DNA from 4 places in the Vibrio sp. 704 genome. Region 3 is predicted to be linked to each of the others. Evidence: predicted binding sites of a transcription regulator. Region 3 holds the regulator's gene; each other region holds the start of a gene.
What was found. The regulator PurR, encoded in region 3, represses purine synthesis genes. The targets are predictions, from matches to a motif close to TNANGNAAACGTTTNCNTNA.
Positions count from the first base shown of each region.

Region 1 (3,678 bases), on a different contig from region 3:
GTAAGTGTCGTAGCTTGCCGCTGTTACTGCGCAGTTTGCTACTGGTACCTGCCAAGGACCAACCATTTGATCACGAGCAACCAGACCCGTTACTGTTCGGTCACCGATAGTAATTAGGAATGTTTTTTCTGCAACAGCAGGAAGACGAAGTACGCGATCCACCGCTTCATTAAGCTCAATACCATCACGAACAATGGCAGGGCTTTCCACTTTTAGTGTGGTTGCGTCACGGTGCATCTTCGGTGGCTTACCAAGCAGGATATCCATTGGCATATCGATTGGCGTATTGTCGAAGTGAGAATCTTCTAGCGTTAGATGACGCTCTTCTGTCGCCACACCCACCACTGCATACGGTGCGCGTTCACGCTTACAGATGGCGTCGAATGCTTCCATGTTTTCTGGCGCTACCGCTAGAACGTAACGTTCCTGTGATTCGTTACACCAGATTTCCAGTGGGCTCATGCCCGGCTCATCGTTTGGTACATCGCGTAATTGGAACTTACCGCCACGCTCACCGTCGTCGACAAGTTCAGGCAATGCGTTAGAGATACCGCCTGCACCCACATCGTGGATAAATGCGATTGGGTTATCGTCGCCTAACTGCCAACAACGGTCGATCACTTCCTGACAGCGACGTTCCATCTCTGGGTTTTCACGCTGTACCGAAGCGAAGTCCAGATCTTCTGCTGACTGACCAGATGCCATGGAAGATGCCGCACCACCACCAAGACCGATGTTCATTGCCGGACCACCAAGTACGATTAGGCTCGCACCTACAGGGATCTCTTTCTTCTGTACGTGTTCATCGCGGATGTTACCCATACCACCAGCAATCATGATTGGTTTGTGGTAACCACGAATTTCTTCACCCGCATGAGAAGTGACTTTTTCTTCGTAAGTACGGAAGTAACCCAATAGATTTGGACGACCAAATTCGTTGTTGAATGCCGCGCCGCCAAGAGGACCTTCAAGCATGATGTCTAACGCATTCACAATACGACCCGGCTTGCCGAAGTCGGTTTCCCATGGCTGTTCAAAACCAGGAATACGTAAGTTAGAGGTTGTAAAACCAACCAGACCCGCTTTTGGCTTACCGCCGATACCCGTCGCGCCTTCGTCACGAATTTCACCGCCTGAGCCAGTCGATGCGCCCGGCCACGGAGAGATTGCCGTTGGGTGGTTGTGCGTTTCTACCTTCATCAAGATGTGCGTATCTTCATGGTGGTACGTGTATTGACGAGATTTAGGGTCAGGGAAAAAACGCCCCGCTTTAGAACCTGTCATAACGGCTGCGTTGTCTTTGTATGCAGACAGCACATAGTCAGGTGTCGTTTCAAAAGTGTTTTTGATCATTTTGAACAAAGACTTAGGTTGATCTACCCCGTCGATAGTCCAATCTGCGTTAAAAATTTTGTGGCGACAATGCTCTGAGTTCGCCTGAGCAAACATCATCAATTCAATGTCGTTTGGGTTACGCCCAAGCTTAGTAAAGTTCTCTACCAAGTAATCAATTTCATCTTCTGCGAGTGCCAAGCCAAGGGAAACGTTTGCCTCTTCAAGCGCAAGACGACCGCCAGCTAAGATATCAACATGTGCGACAGGCTTAGGCTCTGCAACAGTAAATAATGCTGATGCGGCTTCAAATTCTGTGAATACTGTTTCCATCATACGGTCGTGAATTAACGCTTTAACAGCGTCAGCTTGAGCTTCTGATAGAACAACTGAAGATTCGACATAATAAGCCGTACCACGCTCTAGACGTTTCACTTTATCCAGACCACAGTTAACAGCGATATCGGTAGATTTAGAAGACCAAGGCGAGATAGTGCCAGGACGAGGCGTGACAAGAAGTAGAAGACCTTCAGGCTCATGCTCTTCGATGGTTGGGCCGTAAGTTAGTAACTTTTCAAGTTTTTCTAACTCTTGGTCATCAAGGTCTGACTTTAGATCGGCAAAGTGCATAAACTCGGCATAAATGCCAGTTACAGGCAGATCTTGTTCACGACAAAGTTCCAGTAGTTTATTAACACGAAACTCAGAAAGAGCTGGGGAGCCACGCAAAATTCTCATGTGCTTAGGTCTCTTATGCAATTGATTAAGGTGATATTGGAATAAATTCAGACACTTAAAATAAGCCCTGTCGAACCTATGCCGATTCCACCTCGTCATTGCGAGCGCATTATATAGTAATTGTTTTTGTGATGTAACACCAAAAGCAACCGTTTGCGTCATTTTTTTTGTCAAATTTGAATTACAACTAAAATGTCGATAAAACACACAATGTCACGTTATAAGTGTGTGATTCACTTTGCCCCATGAGCTCGCTTTGATATAAAGGCAAATAGAAATTTTCCAAGATGTACCTATTAATGCAAATAAGTCACTTCAACCGGCTCAAGCGCAGTGCTCTAATTTTAGTTTCTGTTCTTTTACTCTCTGCTTGCCAGATTGAGTCGGAGCCCAAAAGTGAATTTGAAAAAATTCAAGAACGTGGTGTGCTTCGTGTTGGCACGCTAAACAATCAGCTTTCCTACTACATAGGTCCCGATGGTCCCGCAGGGTTGGATTACGAATTGGCGCGTCAGTTTGCGGAGCAGCTCGGCGTCAAACTCGAGATTAAACCAGCCTTTCGCCAGGCTGAGCTTTTTCCTGCTCTTAAGAAAGGAGATATCGATATCATCGCTACGGGTTTAAATCAAACGTCACAAGCAGTCAAACGATTTAGACCAGGCCCTGCCTATTATTATGTAAGCCAACAAGTGGTATATAAAAAAGGGCAACTTCGACCACGTGATATCGAACAACTCATTGAATACCAAGCCTCGAAAGACGACGAGTCCGACGAAGATACAAATGCAGGCGCTCAAACATTAAAGATCGTTGAACAATCGCAATATGTTCCGACCCTAACAGCGTTAAAGAAGCAGTATCCAGAACTTCAGTTTGAAATTGTTGGTGATGCTGACACGAGAGACTTACTCAAATACGTATCGACGGGTGAGTTACGTTTTACTGTGACTGATTCGGTGGAACTTTCCCTTGCTCAACGCCTTTACCCCGATCTTGCGCTCGCGTTTGAACTTACAGAAGATCAACCAGTATCTTGGTTTACTCGACGCTCTGAAGACGAAAGTTTGTATGCGATGCTGATAGAGTTTTTCGGTAACATCAAACAATCAGGAGAACTGTCCACCCTCGAAGAAAAGTACATTGGTCATATTGAAGCATTTGACTACGTTGATACTCGCGCATTCATTCGAGCTCTGGATGACAAATTGCCTAAATGGGCACCTTTATTCCAAAAATACAGCGAAGAGTTCGACTGGCGCTTAATTGCAGCATTGGCTTATCAAGAGTCACATTGGAAACCAACAGCAAAATCGCCAACGGGTGTTAGGGGGATGATGATGCTTACTCTGCCAACAGCGAAAAGCGTCGGGGTAACAAACCGTTTAGACCCTGAGCAATCTGTTCGTGGTGGTGTCGAGTACTTACGTCGCATTGTAGGTCGCGTGCCTGATAGCATCAACGAGCATGAAAAAATATGGTTTGCGTTAGCTTCATACAATATTGGTTACGGCCACATGATGGACGCACGACGACTCACCAAAGCACAAGGTGGCGATCCGAACGCTTGGGCCGATGTAAAAGATAGGCTGCCTTTACTGCGTCAGAAGC
Region 1 covers NZ_JAWOUH010000012.1:76,014-79,691, forward strand. The annotation lists gene purL (phosphoribosylformylglycinamidine synthase) at 1-2,070, opposite strand, end outside; gene mltF (membrane-bound lytic murein transglycosylase MltF) at 2,370-3,678, shown strand, end outside.
Region 1: a site for PurR is predicted at 2,212-2,231, ahead of purL (phosphoribosylformylglycinamidine synthase). Genes of this name have one in related genera too.

Region 2 (3,678 bases), on a different contig from region 3:
TATGAACTCAATTATTGGTATCGTAGCCATACTATTCCTAGCATGGCTACTTTCTACAAATAGAAAAAATATAAAGCTGAGAACGGTGTCGTTTGCGTTTGCTTTGCAGGTACTGTTTGCGTTGTTGGTTTTATATGTACCAGCAGGAAGAGATGCGCTGAATTCAGTGAGCAGTGTTGTGTCGAATTTGATCAACTATGGTCAAGAGGGCATTGCGTTTTTATTCGGTAATTTGGCGACAGGGGGCTTCACCTTTGCGATCAATGTTCTGGGTATCATCGTTTTCTTCTCCTCTCTTATCTCAGGTCTTTATCACATTGGTGTGATGCCAAAAATCATTAACTTTATCGGTGGTGGTATTCAAAAGCTGCTAGGTATCGGTCGTGCTGAGTCTTTGTCTGCTACGGCGAATATCTTTGTTGGCACCATTGAAGCACCATTAATGGTAAAGCCTTACCTAAAACACATGACTGACTCGCAGTTCTTTGCAGTTATGACAGGTGGTTTAGCGTCAGTTGCTGGCGGAACGTTGGTTGGTTACGCATCACTGGGTGTCGACCTCAATTATCTTATTGCTGCTGCATTTATGTCGGCACCTGCCGGCTTGTTGATGGCAAAAATTTTAATGCCAGAAGATACGGATAAAGCAGCAGATATCGACATTAGCCAAGTTGAAATTCCACGTGCAACCAACGTAGTAGAAGCATTAGCCGATGGTGCCATGGCGGGTGTACGCATTGCTGTATCGGTCGGTGGTACGTTACTGGCGTTTATTAGTGTCATTGCAATGCTAAACGGCATGTTAGGCTGGATAGGTGATCTGATTGGGACACCATTAAGTTTTGAGCTCATCCTAGGTTTTGTGTTTGCGCCAGTCGCTTGGTTGTTGGGTATACCATGGCAAGAAGCAACCACAGCAGGCTCGCTGATTGGTAACAAGATTGTGGTGAATGAGTTCGTCGCTTTCATCCAGCTTGCAGAAGTGAAGTCTCAACTTAGTGAACACTCACAAGCAATCGTGACGTTTGCTTTGTGTGGTTTTGCAAATATCTCAAGCATGGCGATGCTGATTGGTGGGTTGGGCTCTTTGGTACCAGAAAAGCGTGCATTTGTCTCTAAGCATGGTTTCCGTGCGATTATCGCTGGTGTCATGGCGAACTTAATGAGCGCTTCTATTGCGGGCGTGATTTTAAGTCTGTAATTGAAATAGATATCAACAATTAGCAAAAAGGCTCCTTGCGGAGCCTTTTTCGTATCTGAAGTTTTACGTTATTTGTCTGTGTGGAACTGTTCGCAAGCGAGCATCGTGTTCTCAATTAAACTTGCGACGGTCATTGGGCCAACGCCACCAGGAACAGGAGTAATAAAGCTCGCACTTTCACGTGCTTTGTCGTATTCCACGTCGCCAACTAGTTTGCCTGAATCAAGACGGTTAATACCGACATCGACCACCACTGCGCCTTTTTTAATCCACTCACCAGGGATGAAGTTAGGCTTACCAACCGCCACCACGACAACGTCAGCTTGACGCACATGACTCTCTAGGTCTTTGGTAAAACGGTGACATGTTGTTGTTGTGCAGCCCGCAAGCAGCAGCTCAAGTGTCATTGGACGACCAACAATGTTTGATGCACCAACCACAACCGCATGTTTACCACGTAGCTCAATGTTGTAACGGTCGAGTAGGGTAATGATGCCCTTTGGCGTGCAAGAGCGAAGCTTTGGAATACGCTGCGCAAGACGACCAACGTTGTAAGGATGGAAGCCATCCACGTCCTTCTCTGGGTGAATGCGCTCTAAAACATGTGTTGTGTCTATGCCCGCAGGAAGGGGTAATTGCACTAGAATGCCGTCAATTTCATCATCGTTGTTTAATTCATCAATCAGAGCTAGTAACTCTTCTTCTGAGCTAGACGCAGGAAGGTCAAAAGACTTAGAAACAAACCCAACTTCTTCACATGCGCGGCGTTTGCTACCGACATAAACCTGAGAAGCAGGATCTTCACCAACTAGAACCACTGCTAAACCAGGAGCACGTAGCCCAGCTTCAACACGTGCTTTAACACGTGCAGCCACTTCGGATCGAACAGTTTGGGAAATGAGAGTTCCGTCTATATTTTGAGCAGTCATGACTTTCCTTATAAATTAAGAAGGCAGATTATCTGCGGCGCATTGTCGCAGAATTTCTTATTAACATCCATACGCAAACGTTTGCTTTGTGGTGTTTTTGAACATTAAGCGTTTTAATGGACTTTTTTTAGGCATTCAGATCAGAATGTTATGAAAACCCGTTGATTTACCCGTTTGAACTCGTATAATCCTGTCCCTGTAGCGCGCCCTTAGCTCAGCTGGATAGAGCACGTCCCTTCTAAGGATGTGGTCATTGGTTCGAATCCAATAGGGCGTGCCATTTATTCAAAAGCCTCGATAACTCTTTGAGTTGTCGGGGCTTTGTCGTTTTTAGGTTTTTGGCTGTAATTGCCACTCTATCTACAACTTTTGAATGGCATTCTAGCCATTGCAATTTCTAGCAATTAATATGGACGCATATTAATTACCTTTCGTTAACCTTTATGCCTGCCACTTCTAACTTTTATGACCGACACGCCGACTCTTTCGCGAAGCAATACACATCGATCCAGTTTGAGGATGTCCACGCGAGTTGGAGAGTCTTCTGGCCCCAGGCTGGAGATCGTGTGTTAGATGTTGGCGCGGGCTCTGGTCGAGACGCGAAATGGATGGCTGAGCATGGGTGTGAAGTTGTTGCGATCGAGCCTGCTCAAGCACTTCTAAGGCTTGGTAAGTCTTACTGTGGCGATTCCGTTACTTGGCTTGAAGATGCATTACCTAAGCTTGAGAAAACCATTAATCTTGGCTTTCGCTTCGATTTAATTCTTGTCAGTGCGGTATGGATGCATCTTGCGCCTACGCACCGTGAACGTGCATTTCGCAAACTTGCAAATTTGTTAGCGCCTAATGGTCGATTGGTGATTAGCCTTCGTCACGGTGACTTTTCTGACGGTCGTAAAGCTTATCCCGTATCGGTTGAAGAGCTCGAAAAGTTTGCAAAGAATAGCGCTTTAATGGTGAGAAACGTATCTCTCGATGACGATCAGTTAAAGCGAACGGGTGTATCTTGGCAAACTGTAGTGATGTCTTTGCCTGATGATGGTTCCGGTGATCTGAATAAGGTTCGCCACATTATCGTCAATGATTCCAAATCGGCTACCTATAAGCTCGCACTACTACGTACTTTACTACGTATTGCAGACGCTCATTCTGGTGCAGTGGTTGATCGCAGCGAAGGTAAAGTTGCAATCCCATTAGGATTAGTTGGCTTATATTGGATTCGTCAATTTAAGCGTTTAATCGATAAAGAGAACATCCAGCAAAGCTCGAACTCGTCTAAAGGGCTAGGTTTTATAAAGCCCGATGGCTGGGGCAGACTTTCCCATTTAAGTCCTGATGATCTTGCTATAGGCACGACATTTTTTGGTGAAGATGCAGTGGCGCTTGATAAAGCGATAAAAGACAGCTTAAAAACCATAAAAGATGGTCCCGTCACTTTTACCTATCAAGGTGATAAATCAAACCCTTACTTTGAAATGATTCGTTCAGCTAAGAAGCCAAAACGTTCAATTGTTGTGGATAGCGAGTTCCTCGAAGGTTATGGGCTGT
Region 2 covers NZ_JAWOUH010000011.1:62,881-66,558, reverse strand. The annotation lists gene R7R24_RS15485 (NupC/NupG family nucleoside CNT transporter) at 2-1,201, shown strand; gene folD (bifunctional methylenetetrahydrofolate dehydrogenase/methenyltetrahydrofolate cyclohydrolase FolD) at 1,270-2,130, opposite strand; tRNA gene R7R24_RS15475 (tRNA-Arg) at 2,334-2,410, shown strand; gene R7R24_RS15470 (class I SAM-dependent methyltransferase) at 2,574-3,678, shown strand, end outside.
Region 2: a site for PurR is predicted at 2,200-2,219, ahead of folD (bifunctional methylenetetrahydrofolate dehydrogenase/methenyltetrahydrofolate cyclohydrolase FolD). Genes of this name have one in related genera too.

Region 3 (3,678 bases):
TAGCATGCGCTCGGTAGCCAGTCGTAAGTTAGGCAAATCTTTCAAACGGTTAGGCTTTGTACTTGCTTGCTGTTCTTTCTCAAGCTTTGCCTTTTTCAATGATTGATTCGCTACTTCGATTAAGCGTTCGCTTGATTCCCATAAATCGCTGGAAATAGCGTAGTACTTTGTAACGACTGGAAAGCCACGTTTTTTATAAACGTAAGGCTTTAGCCCTTGTTTCTCGAAGTCAGATGAAGTTTTTTGGTCTGCTCTGATATGAAGCTGATTGTTTACCACTAGTGCAAACATTGTTTCATCAGCGAATAGTCCGAAGCCACCAAACATTGAGCGCGACTTGATATTACCAAGTGCCTCAAATAGCTTCATAGAGTCTTTGAGTATCGGTTTATCCATGTTTTGTTATCTCGGTGTAATTAATATTACGCCACCAAAAGTCAGGTCCGAGAGAGTAGCAAACATGCGTAAAAACAATGTCATTACAGAGTAAAGTCATTGCTTACACACTTGCCATCGGTAACCCCGCTACCTTCCATATCGTAATATGGTTCAGGCCGGAGGCTTTGCGTCCCACTCTTTCGAATGGTTTGCCCTGTGCGTGACACAATGAGCATACTTCTTATATTGAATTAACATCACGGTTTAGCGTTAAAAGTGTGATTTCGGTTCAATAAAAATGATAGGTTGAATGCTCTATTTTGCATATGGAAAGGTGCAAATTGGCCTTTGAAAAGGAGTTCTTAATATATATTACATTTATATAAAACAGGGAGTTAACGTTAGTCAATTGTTATTAGAGTGGTGTGAAGTATTAGAGAATGCTTAATTTTTCCAAAAAAATAAGCGCCCCTGTAGAGCGCTTATTTAACACGGTTAAATACAGTGAAATTTAGTTCATTTTTTTCACAGTATTTCGAATTACAAGCTCAGGTTGCATTTCGAAAATTCGTTTTTCGTGTTCTTTATCTTTGATACGCTCAAGTAGAATTTCGAATGCATTTTTACCAACACGACGTTTAGGTTGGTGGATAGTCGTTAGCGGTGGAGAGAAGTATTCTGCAAGCTCGATGTTGTCGTAGCCGATCACTGAAATATCTTCAGGAATTTTGATCCCGTTTTGTTGCAAGCGGCTCATTAGGCCGAGAGCCATTGTGTCGTTAAAACAGAATACCGCCGTCGGGCGCTTGTCCATTGCGGTAATTTTATCTGCAACTAATACGGCCGTATCACATTCAAAGTTACCTTCAAGGATCCAGTCTTCATTTACAGCTAGGTTCGCTTCGCTCATTGCGCGACGGAAACCTGCAATGCGCTCTTGGCAAGCAAGCTTTTCAAAATGACCGCTTAGACAAGCGATATCCGTATGACCATTGTCAATCAGATGTTTGGTTGCAATGTAGCCACCTTCTTCTGAGTTATCCATGATCTTGTCTGCTTGTGAGCTCTCTGGGCCCCAATCCATGACCACTTTAGGAATGTCCGCATGACGGTCAAGCATCTCTTTTAGTTCTTCGGTTAAGTCAGAACACATCACTAGGATGCCATCAACGCGCTTTTCAGCCAGCATACGAATGTAATCGCGTTGTTTTTCGTAAATCCCGCCTGTGTTACATAAAATCAGAGTATAGCCTTGGCGGTAACAGTAGCTCTCAACGCCATCAATCACTTCTGAGAAAAATAGGTTAGTTGATTGAGTTACTAACATGCCAATCGTACGAGTTGAGTTGCATTTTAGGCTGCGTGCAACGGCACTTGGCGCGTAATTCAGCTCGTCAACGGCTTTCATTACTTTTTCTTGCGTTGCTTCTGCAACGAAACGCGTTTTATTGATAACGTGCGAAACTGTCGTAGTGGAAACGCCGGCTAAGCGAGCAACGTCTTTTATCGTGGCCATAAATGGTGTCCTGTATCGAGCTACTGAAATATGTCGTATTGGATGTACCTGATGCTCTAATGGTTTCACACCTAGCAATATAAAATTGGCGCTAAGTGTCTCGGCAGCGGTTGATCCAAGTGCGACAAAAGGGTACGTAGCAGCATCGGTCGATGAATTTTATCTTTTTTCTATCTGATGAGAAATTGCCATCAACCTGTTAAGAAAACACAAAAACCGCTATATTTCAGCGGTTTACATATAAATCATATTTAATCGTTTGCGCTCACATTTTAGCCCTATGTGGACTGACTAGCAATGTTTTCAGCAAGAGATTTGTGTATTTGAAGTCACATTTTGACTGCTAAATAACCAAGCGTCTTTGCGCTAAGTTAAGGCAAACGAATATTATACCCAAGTTACTTACAATTGGTCACTTTCAGGCATACAGGAAGCCCGATAGGCAGGCTCCCTAAAAATAGGCGGCAATTATTCACCAAGAAGGTAGGCGCTGTCTAGTTTACAAAATGCAACTAATAGTTTCGCGACACTCGAGTAAAATCCAAATTCGTCGAATTTTTTACATTTGTCTGAAAACTGAGGTAACCAAGACATCAATTGTTGCTGGATAAAGTCGTTTTGTTTAACGAAGGCTTCTTCCATGTGTTTTTCTTGTTCAAGCTCGTTTGAGCGGATAATCATGTTCCCGAGAAAGTCGAGCTCAACGGCTAAGTGATCCGCAGGTTCCTTTAGGTTTTCGTCTACTTGAACGCCAAATTCAGCCATCAACTTTTCCATTTCCTCAGCTGGCTTGTCATTCAGTAAACCTGATTCACCAATGTACATGGATGCGTAAGGAAGAGCGCCGTATTTTTCTGTCTTCAAAAACAGTTCACAAAAGTCAGCTGCAAGCTCTAGTTGTGCATCTTCACGATCTTGTAACCGATTCAATGCATCAACTAGGCTATCAACAGCTGGTTTCAGCGACTCATTTTCACCTAAACCTGCGAGAAAACTGCGAATTTCAACACTGTGATAGGCTTCCAATTCTTTCTCTGTTAGTTCTTTTGCGAACAAGCTCGAAAACCACCAGTAAATTTCAGCGCGTTTTTCATTAAAAGCTTTCACTTCTTGCATTTTGGGCTCCTGAATGATGCTTCAAGTCATGCATCACAAAGTCAATTAGGGATATCCCCTAAGTGTAATCAATTAAAATGAATAGCAGTAACTATAATTGTTGTGTTTTATGGTCAAAAATGACCGTTTATTAATAGCAATGGGCAAGCTTGTTTTGAATCAATAAAAACGCTAAATCTTGCGTTTTAATGTATCTATGACTAGAAATGTTACTAGTTATGAATAGAATACGTCTTGGATAATAAGAAGACAGAAAAGTGGTGTAAATGAGCTATCACGTATTAGTCGTAGAAGATGATGTTGTAACTCGTAGTAAGCTTGCGGGATATTTCCAAAATGAGGGCTACCAAGTCAGCGAAGCAGAGAGTGGCGCAGAAATGCGTGAAGTTTTGCAAGCGGGCGATGTAGACCTGATCATGCTGGATATTAACCTGCCTGGTGAAGACGGCCTGATGCTTACTCGTGAGTTACGTAGCCAATCGGATATTGGTATCATATTAGTAACAGGACGCACGGATAGCATTGATAAAATCGTAGGCCTAGAAATGGGTGCTGACGATTATGTGACAAAACCTTTTGAACTGAGAGAGCTGTTAGTTCGCGTTAAAAACTTGCTGTGGCGTATTTCAGCAGCGCGCAGTGGCAGCTCGAAAGCGAATGAAACCAGT
Region 3 covers NZ_JAWOUH010000003.1:95,210-98,887, forward strand. The annotation lists gene R7R24_RS06465 (TfoX/Sxy family DNA transformation protein) at 1-396, opposite strand, end outside; cyclic di-GMP riboswitch class I at 513-602, opposite strand; gene purR (HTH-type transcriptional repressor PurR) at 890-1,894, opposite strand; gene torD (molecular chaperone TorD) at 2,363-3,010, opposite strand; gene torR (two-component system response regulator TorR) at 3,277-3,678, shown strand, end outside.

Region 4 (3,678 bases), on a different contig from region 3:
TGAACACGTGCCGCAAGTACACTAGCATCATCGTCTTCGAACACAGGAACTTTTGCTTGCAGTATGACAGGGCCACCATCAAGCTCTTCCGTTACAAAGTGCACACTCGTACCATGTTCTTTATCGCCAGCATCAATTGCTCTCTGGTGTGTGTGTAGCCCAGGATATTTTGGTAGAAGAGAAGGGTGGATATTGATCATCTTACCCATGTAATGAGAAACAAATGCGCTGCTCAGAATGCGCATGTAACCAGCAAGAATAATCACGTCTGGTTGGTATTCATCTATTTGACTCATTAGCTCTGCATCAAAGCTTTCACGCGAGCTGAATGCTTTAGGGTCGACAAAGTGACCGTCCACATCAAACTTTTTTGCACGTTCTAAACCAAAAGCATCTGCTTTGTTAGAGAACACGGCTGCCACTCGTGCGTTTGGCATGCTGTCTTCGCAAGCTTCCAAGATAGCTTGCAGGTTACTTCCGTTACCCGAGATGAGGACCACAATGTTTTTTAGGGTATGGTTTTTCATGATGTCGAGAGCGCCTTGGTATTGTAGGTTGGAGTTATGTAGCTTCTAAACTACCTACTAATAGAATGGTTTTTAGTGTTCTAGATAGCAAAATGAGGACCTAGTCATCTAGTGTCCTCATTCTTCTTATCTTTTGAGCTCGATTTGCAAATTATTGGATTTCAACTTGCTCTTCGTTCGCGTCTGCTTGTGCGATTTGACCAATCACCCACGCGTTTTCGCCTTCTTCTTTAAGAAGAGCAACTGCTGCATCTGCCTGGTCTTTCGGTAGTGCGACGATTAGACCTACACCACAGTTGAATGTGCGGTACATTTCGTGTGTGTCGACGTTGCCTTTCTCTTGTAGCCACTTGAAGATAACTGGCCATTCCCAACTGTTACCATCGATAACTGCTTTCGTGCCTTCAGGCAGTACGCGTGGGATGTTTTCCCAGAAACCACCACCAGTGATATGAGAAATCGCATGGATGTCGTGTTTCTCAATCATCTTAAGTGCTGACTTGATGTAAATTTTTGTTGGTTCTAGTAGGTGCTCACCAATAGTGCGGCCTGCTAGCTCTTCGCTCTTATCTGCACCAGATACTTCTAGGATCTTACGGATAAGGGAGTAACCGTTTGAGTGTGGGCCGCTTGAACCAACAGCGATAAGTGCATCACCAGCAGCGACTTTCGTGCCGTCAATCACGTCTTCTTTTTCTACTACGCCAACACAGAAACCAGCTACGTCGTAGTCTTCGCCTTCATACATGCCAGGCATCTCCGCAGTTTCGCCACCAATTAGGGCACAACCTGCTTGAACACACCCTTCTGCGATACCTGAAACAACATCCGCTGCGGTATCAACGTCTAGTTTGCCTGTTGCGTAGTAATCTAGGAAAAACAGTGGCTCTGCGCCTTGCACGATAAGATCATTTACACACATTGCCACTAGGTCGATGCCAATCGTGTCGTGCTTGTTCATATCCAGTGCTAGGCGAAGTTTTGTGCCAACGCCATCAGTACCAGAAACCAGTACAGGTTGTTTGTATTTAGTTGGCAATTCGCATAGCGCGCCAAAACCACCGATACCACCCATAACTTCAGGGCGACGAGTACGTTTTACCGCACCCTTAATACGATCCACAAGCGCGTTGCCTGCATCAATATCTACACCAGCGTCTTTATAGCTAAGAGAAGAGTTGTTACCACTCACAGGGAAGTCCTCGGTATTAAGTTGGATATGAAAACGGCGCTATTCTAACAGTGCTTAAACATAGATAGCAAACGTTTGCGTCTGTTTTTTTCTTTAGTGATTTATCCTGATATCCCTGTGAAAATCATGTATAATCTGAAGGTTTGTTTAAATATTGCCAACTATAGCCGGAGATGGACATGAAAGTTGTTGAAGTAAAGCACCCTCTAGTAAAACATAAAATTGGTCTAATGAGAGAAGGTGACATCAGCACAAAACGTTTTCGTGAGTTAGCGACTGAGGTCGGTAGCCTACTTACTTACGAAGCAACGTCAGACTTTGAAACAGAAAAAGTGACCATTGATGGTTGGAACGGTCCGGTAGAAGTAGACCAGATTAAAGGTAAAAAAGTAACCGTAGTGCCAATCCTACGTGCAGGTCTAGGCATGATGGATGGAGTTCTTGAGCACATGCCAAGCGCACGTATCAGTGTTGTGGGTATTTACCGTGATGAAGAAACGCTTGAGCCAGTTCCTTACTTCAACAAGCTTGCTTCAAACATCGAGGAGCGTATTGCGCTTGTTGTTGACCCAATGCTTGCAACAGGTGGTTCTATGATTGCTACGATCGATCTCCTAAAAGAGAAAGGTTGTAACCAAATCAAAGTGCTGGTACTTGTTGCTGCACCAGAAGGTATTGAAGCGCTAGAAAAAGCACACCCAGATGTTGAGCTATACACTGCGGCAATCGATGAGAAGCTTAATGACAAAGGCTACATCGTTCCGGGTCTAGGCGATGCAGGTGATAAGATCTTCGGTACTAAGTAATTCTTTGATGTATTACTATGACTGAACAGAAAAAGGCTTGGTGAAAACCAAGCCTTTTTTGTATCTACAAGAGGAGAAGAGTAAGACACGCCAACTAATAAAGCGGCGCAAACGAACTATTTCGCGCTTTCTTCTTCCATTTGTGCGTTATCTACAACGTGGTTTTCACCTAAATCGTTTGGTAGCACAAGGTTAAGAATAATTGCCACGATACCGCATAGACTCACACCTTGTAGACTGAACTCACCAATACCGAAGGCCATACCACCAATGCCAAACACAAGGGTTACGGCAACAATCACTAGATTACGAGACTTATGTAAATCAACGTTATTCTTGATCAGTGTGTTGAGGCCTACCGTTGCGATAGAGCCGAACAGCAGAATCATGATACCGCCCATGACAGGTACTGGAATCGTTTGAAGAACCGCACCTAGCTTACCTACCAATGCAAGTACGATTGCGGTGATTGCTGCCCAAGTCATGATCACAGGGTTAAATGCTTTGGTTAGCATTACCGCTCCTGTTACTTCACTGTAAGTGGTGTTTGGTGGAGCACCCACCATCGAAGCTGCGATAGTTGCCACCCCGTCACCTGCGATTGTGCGGTGAAGGCCTGGTTTTTTCAGGTAGTTTTTACCTGTAACGTTTGAGATAGCAAGCATGTCACCTACGTGCTCAACCGCAGGTGCGATAGCGACAGGAATCATGAACAAAATTGCGTTGATATTGAACTCTGGCGCGGTGAAGTTTGGCATGGCTAGCCAAGCCGCTTGTTCTACGGGAGTGAAATCAACCACACCGTAGAATAGAGAAACAGAGTAACCAGCAAGAATACCACCAACAATAGGAACGAGCTTCAAAAAGCCTTTTGCAAAAACGCTGAGTACAATGGTTGTGAGCAGTGAGACCGCCGAGATAATGATCGCAGCATCACCATTAACTAGCTGTGCAGCTCCATCACCAGTTTTACCTACCGCCATGTTCACTGCTGTTGGGGCAAGGCCAAGGCCGATAACCATGATCACAGGGCCAACGACAACGGGCGGGAGAATTTTATGGATAAATCCAACACCACGCACTTTGATCATCGCCCCTAGAGCCACATAAACTAAGCCAGCTGCCATCAAGCCGCCCATCGTTGCACCGATAC
Region 4 covers NZ_JAWOUH010000019.1:64,699-68,376, forward strand. The annotation lists gene purN (phosphoribosylglycinamide formyltransferase) at 1-527, opposite strand, end outside; gene purM (phosphoribosylformylglycinamidine cyclo-ligase) at 679-1,719, opposite strand; gene upp (uracil phosphoribosyltransferase) at 1,899-2,525, shown strand; gene R7R24_RS19715 (uracil-xanthine permease family protein) at 2,642-3,678, opposite strand, start outside.
Region 4: a site for PurR is predicted at 1,783-1,802, ahead of purM (phosphoribosylformylglycinamidine cyclo-ligase). Genes of this name have one in related genera too.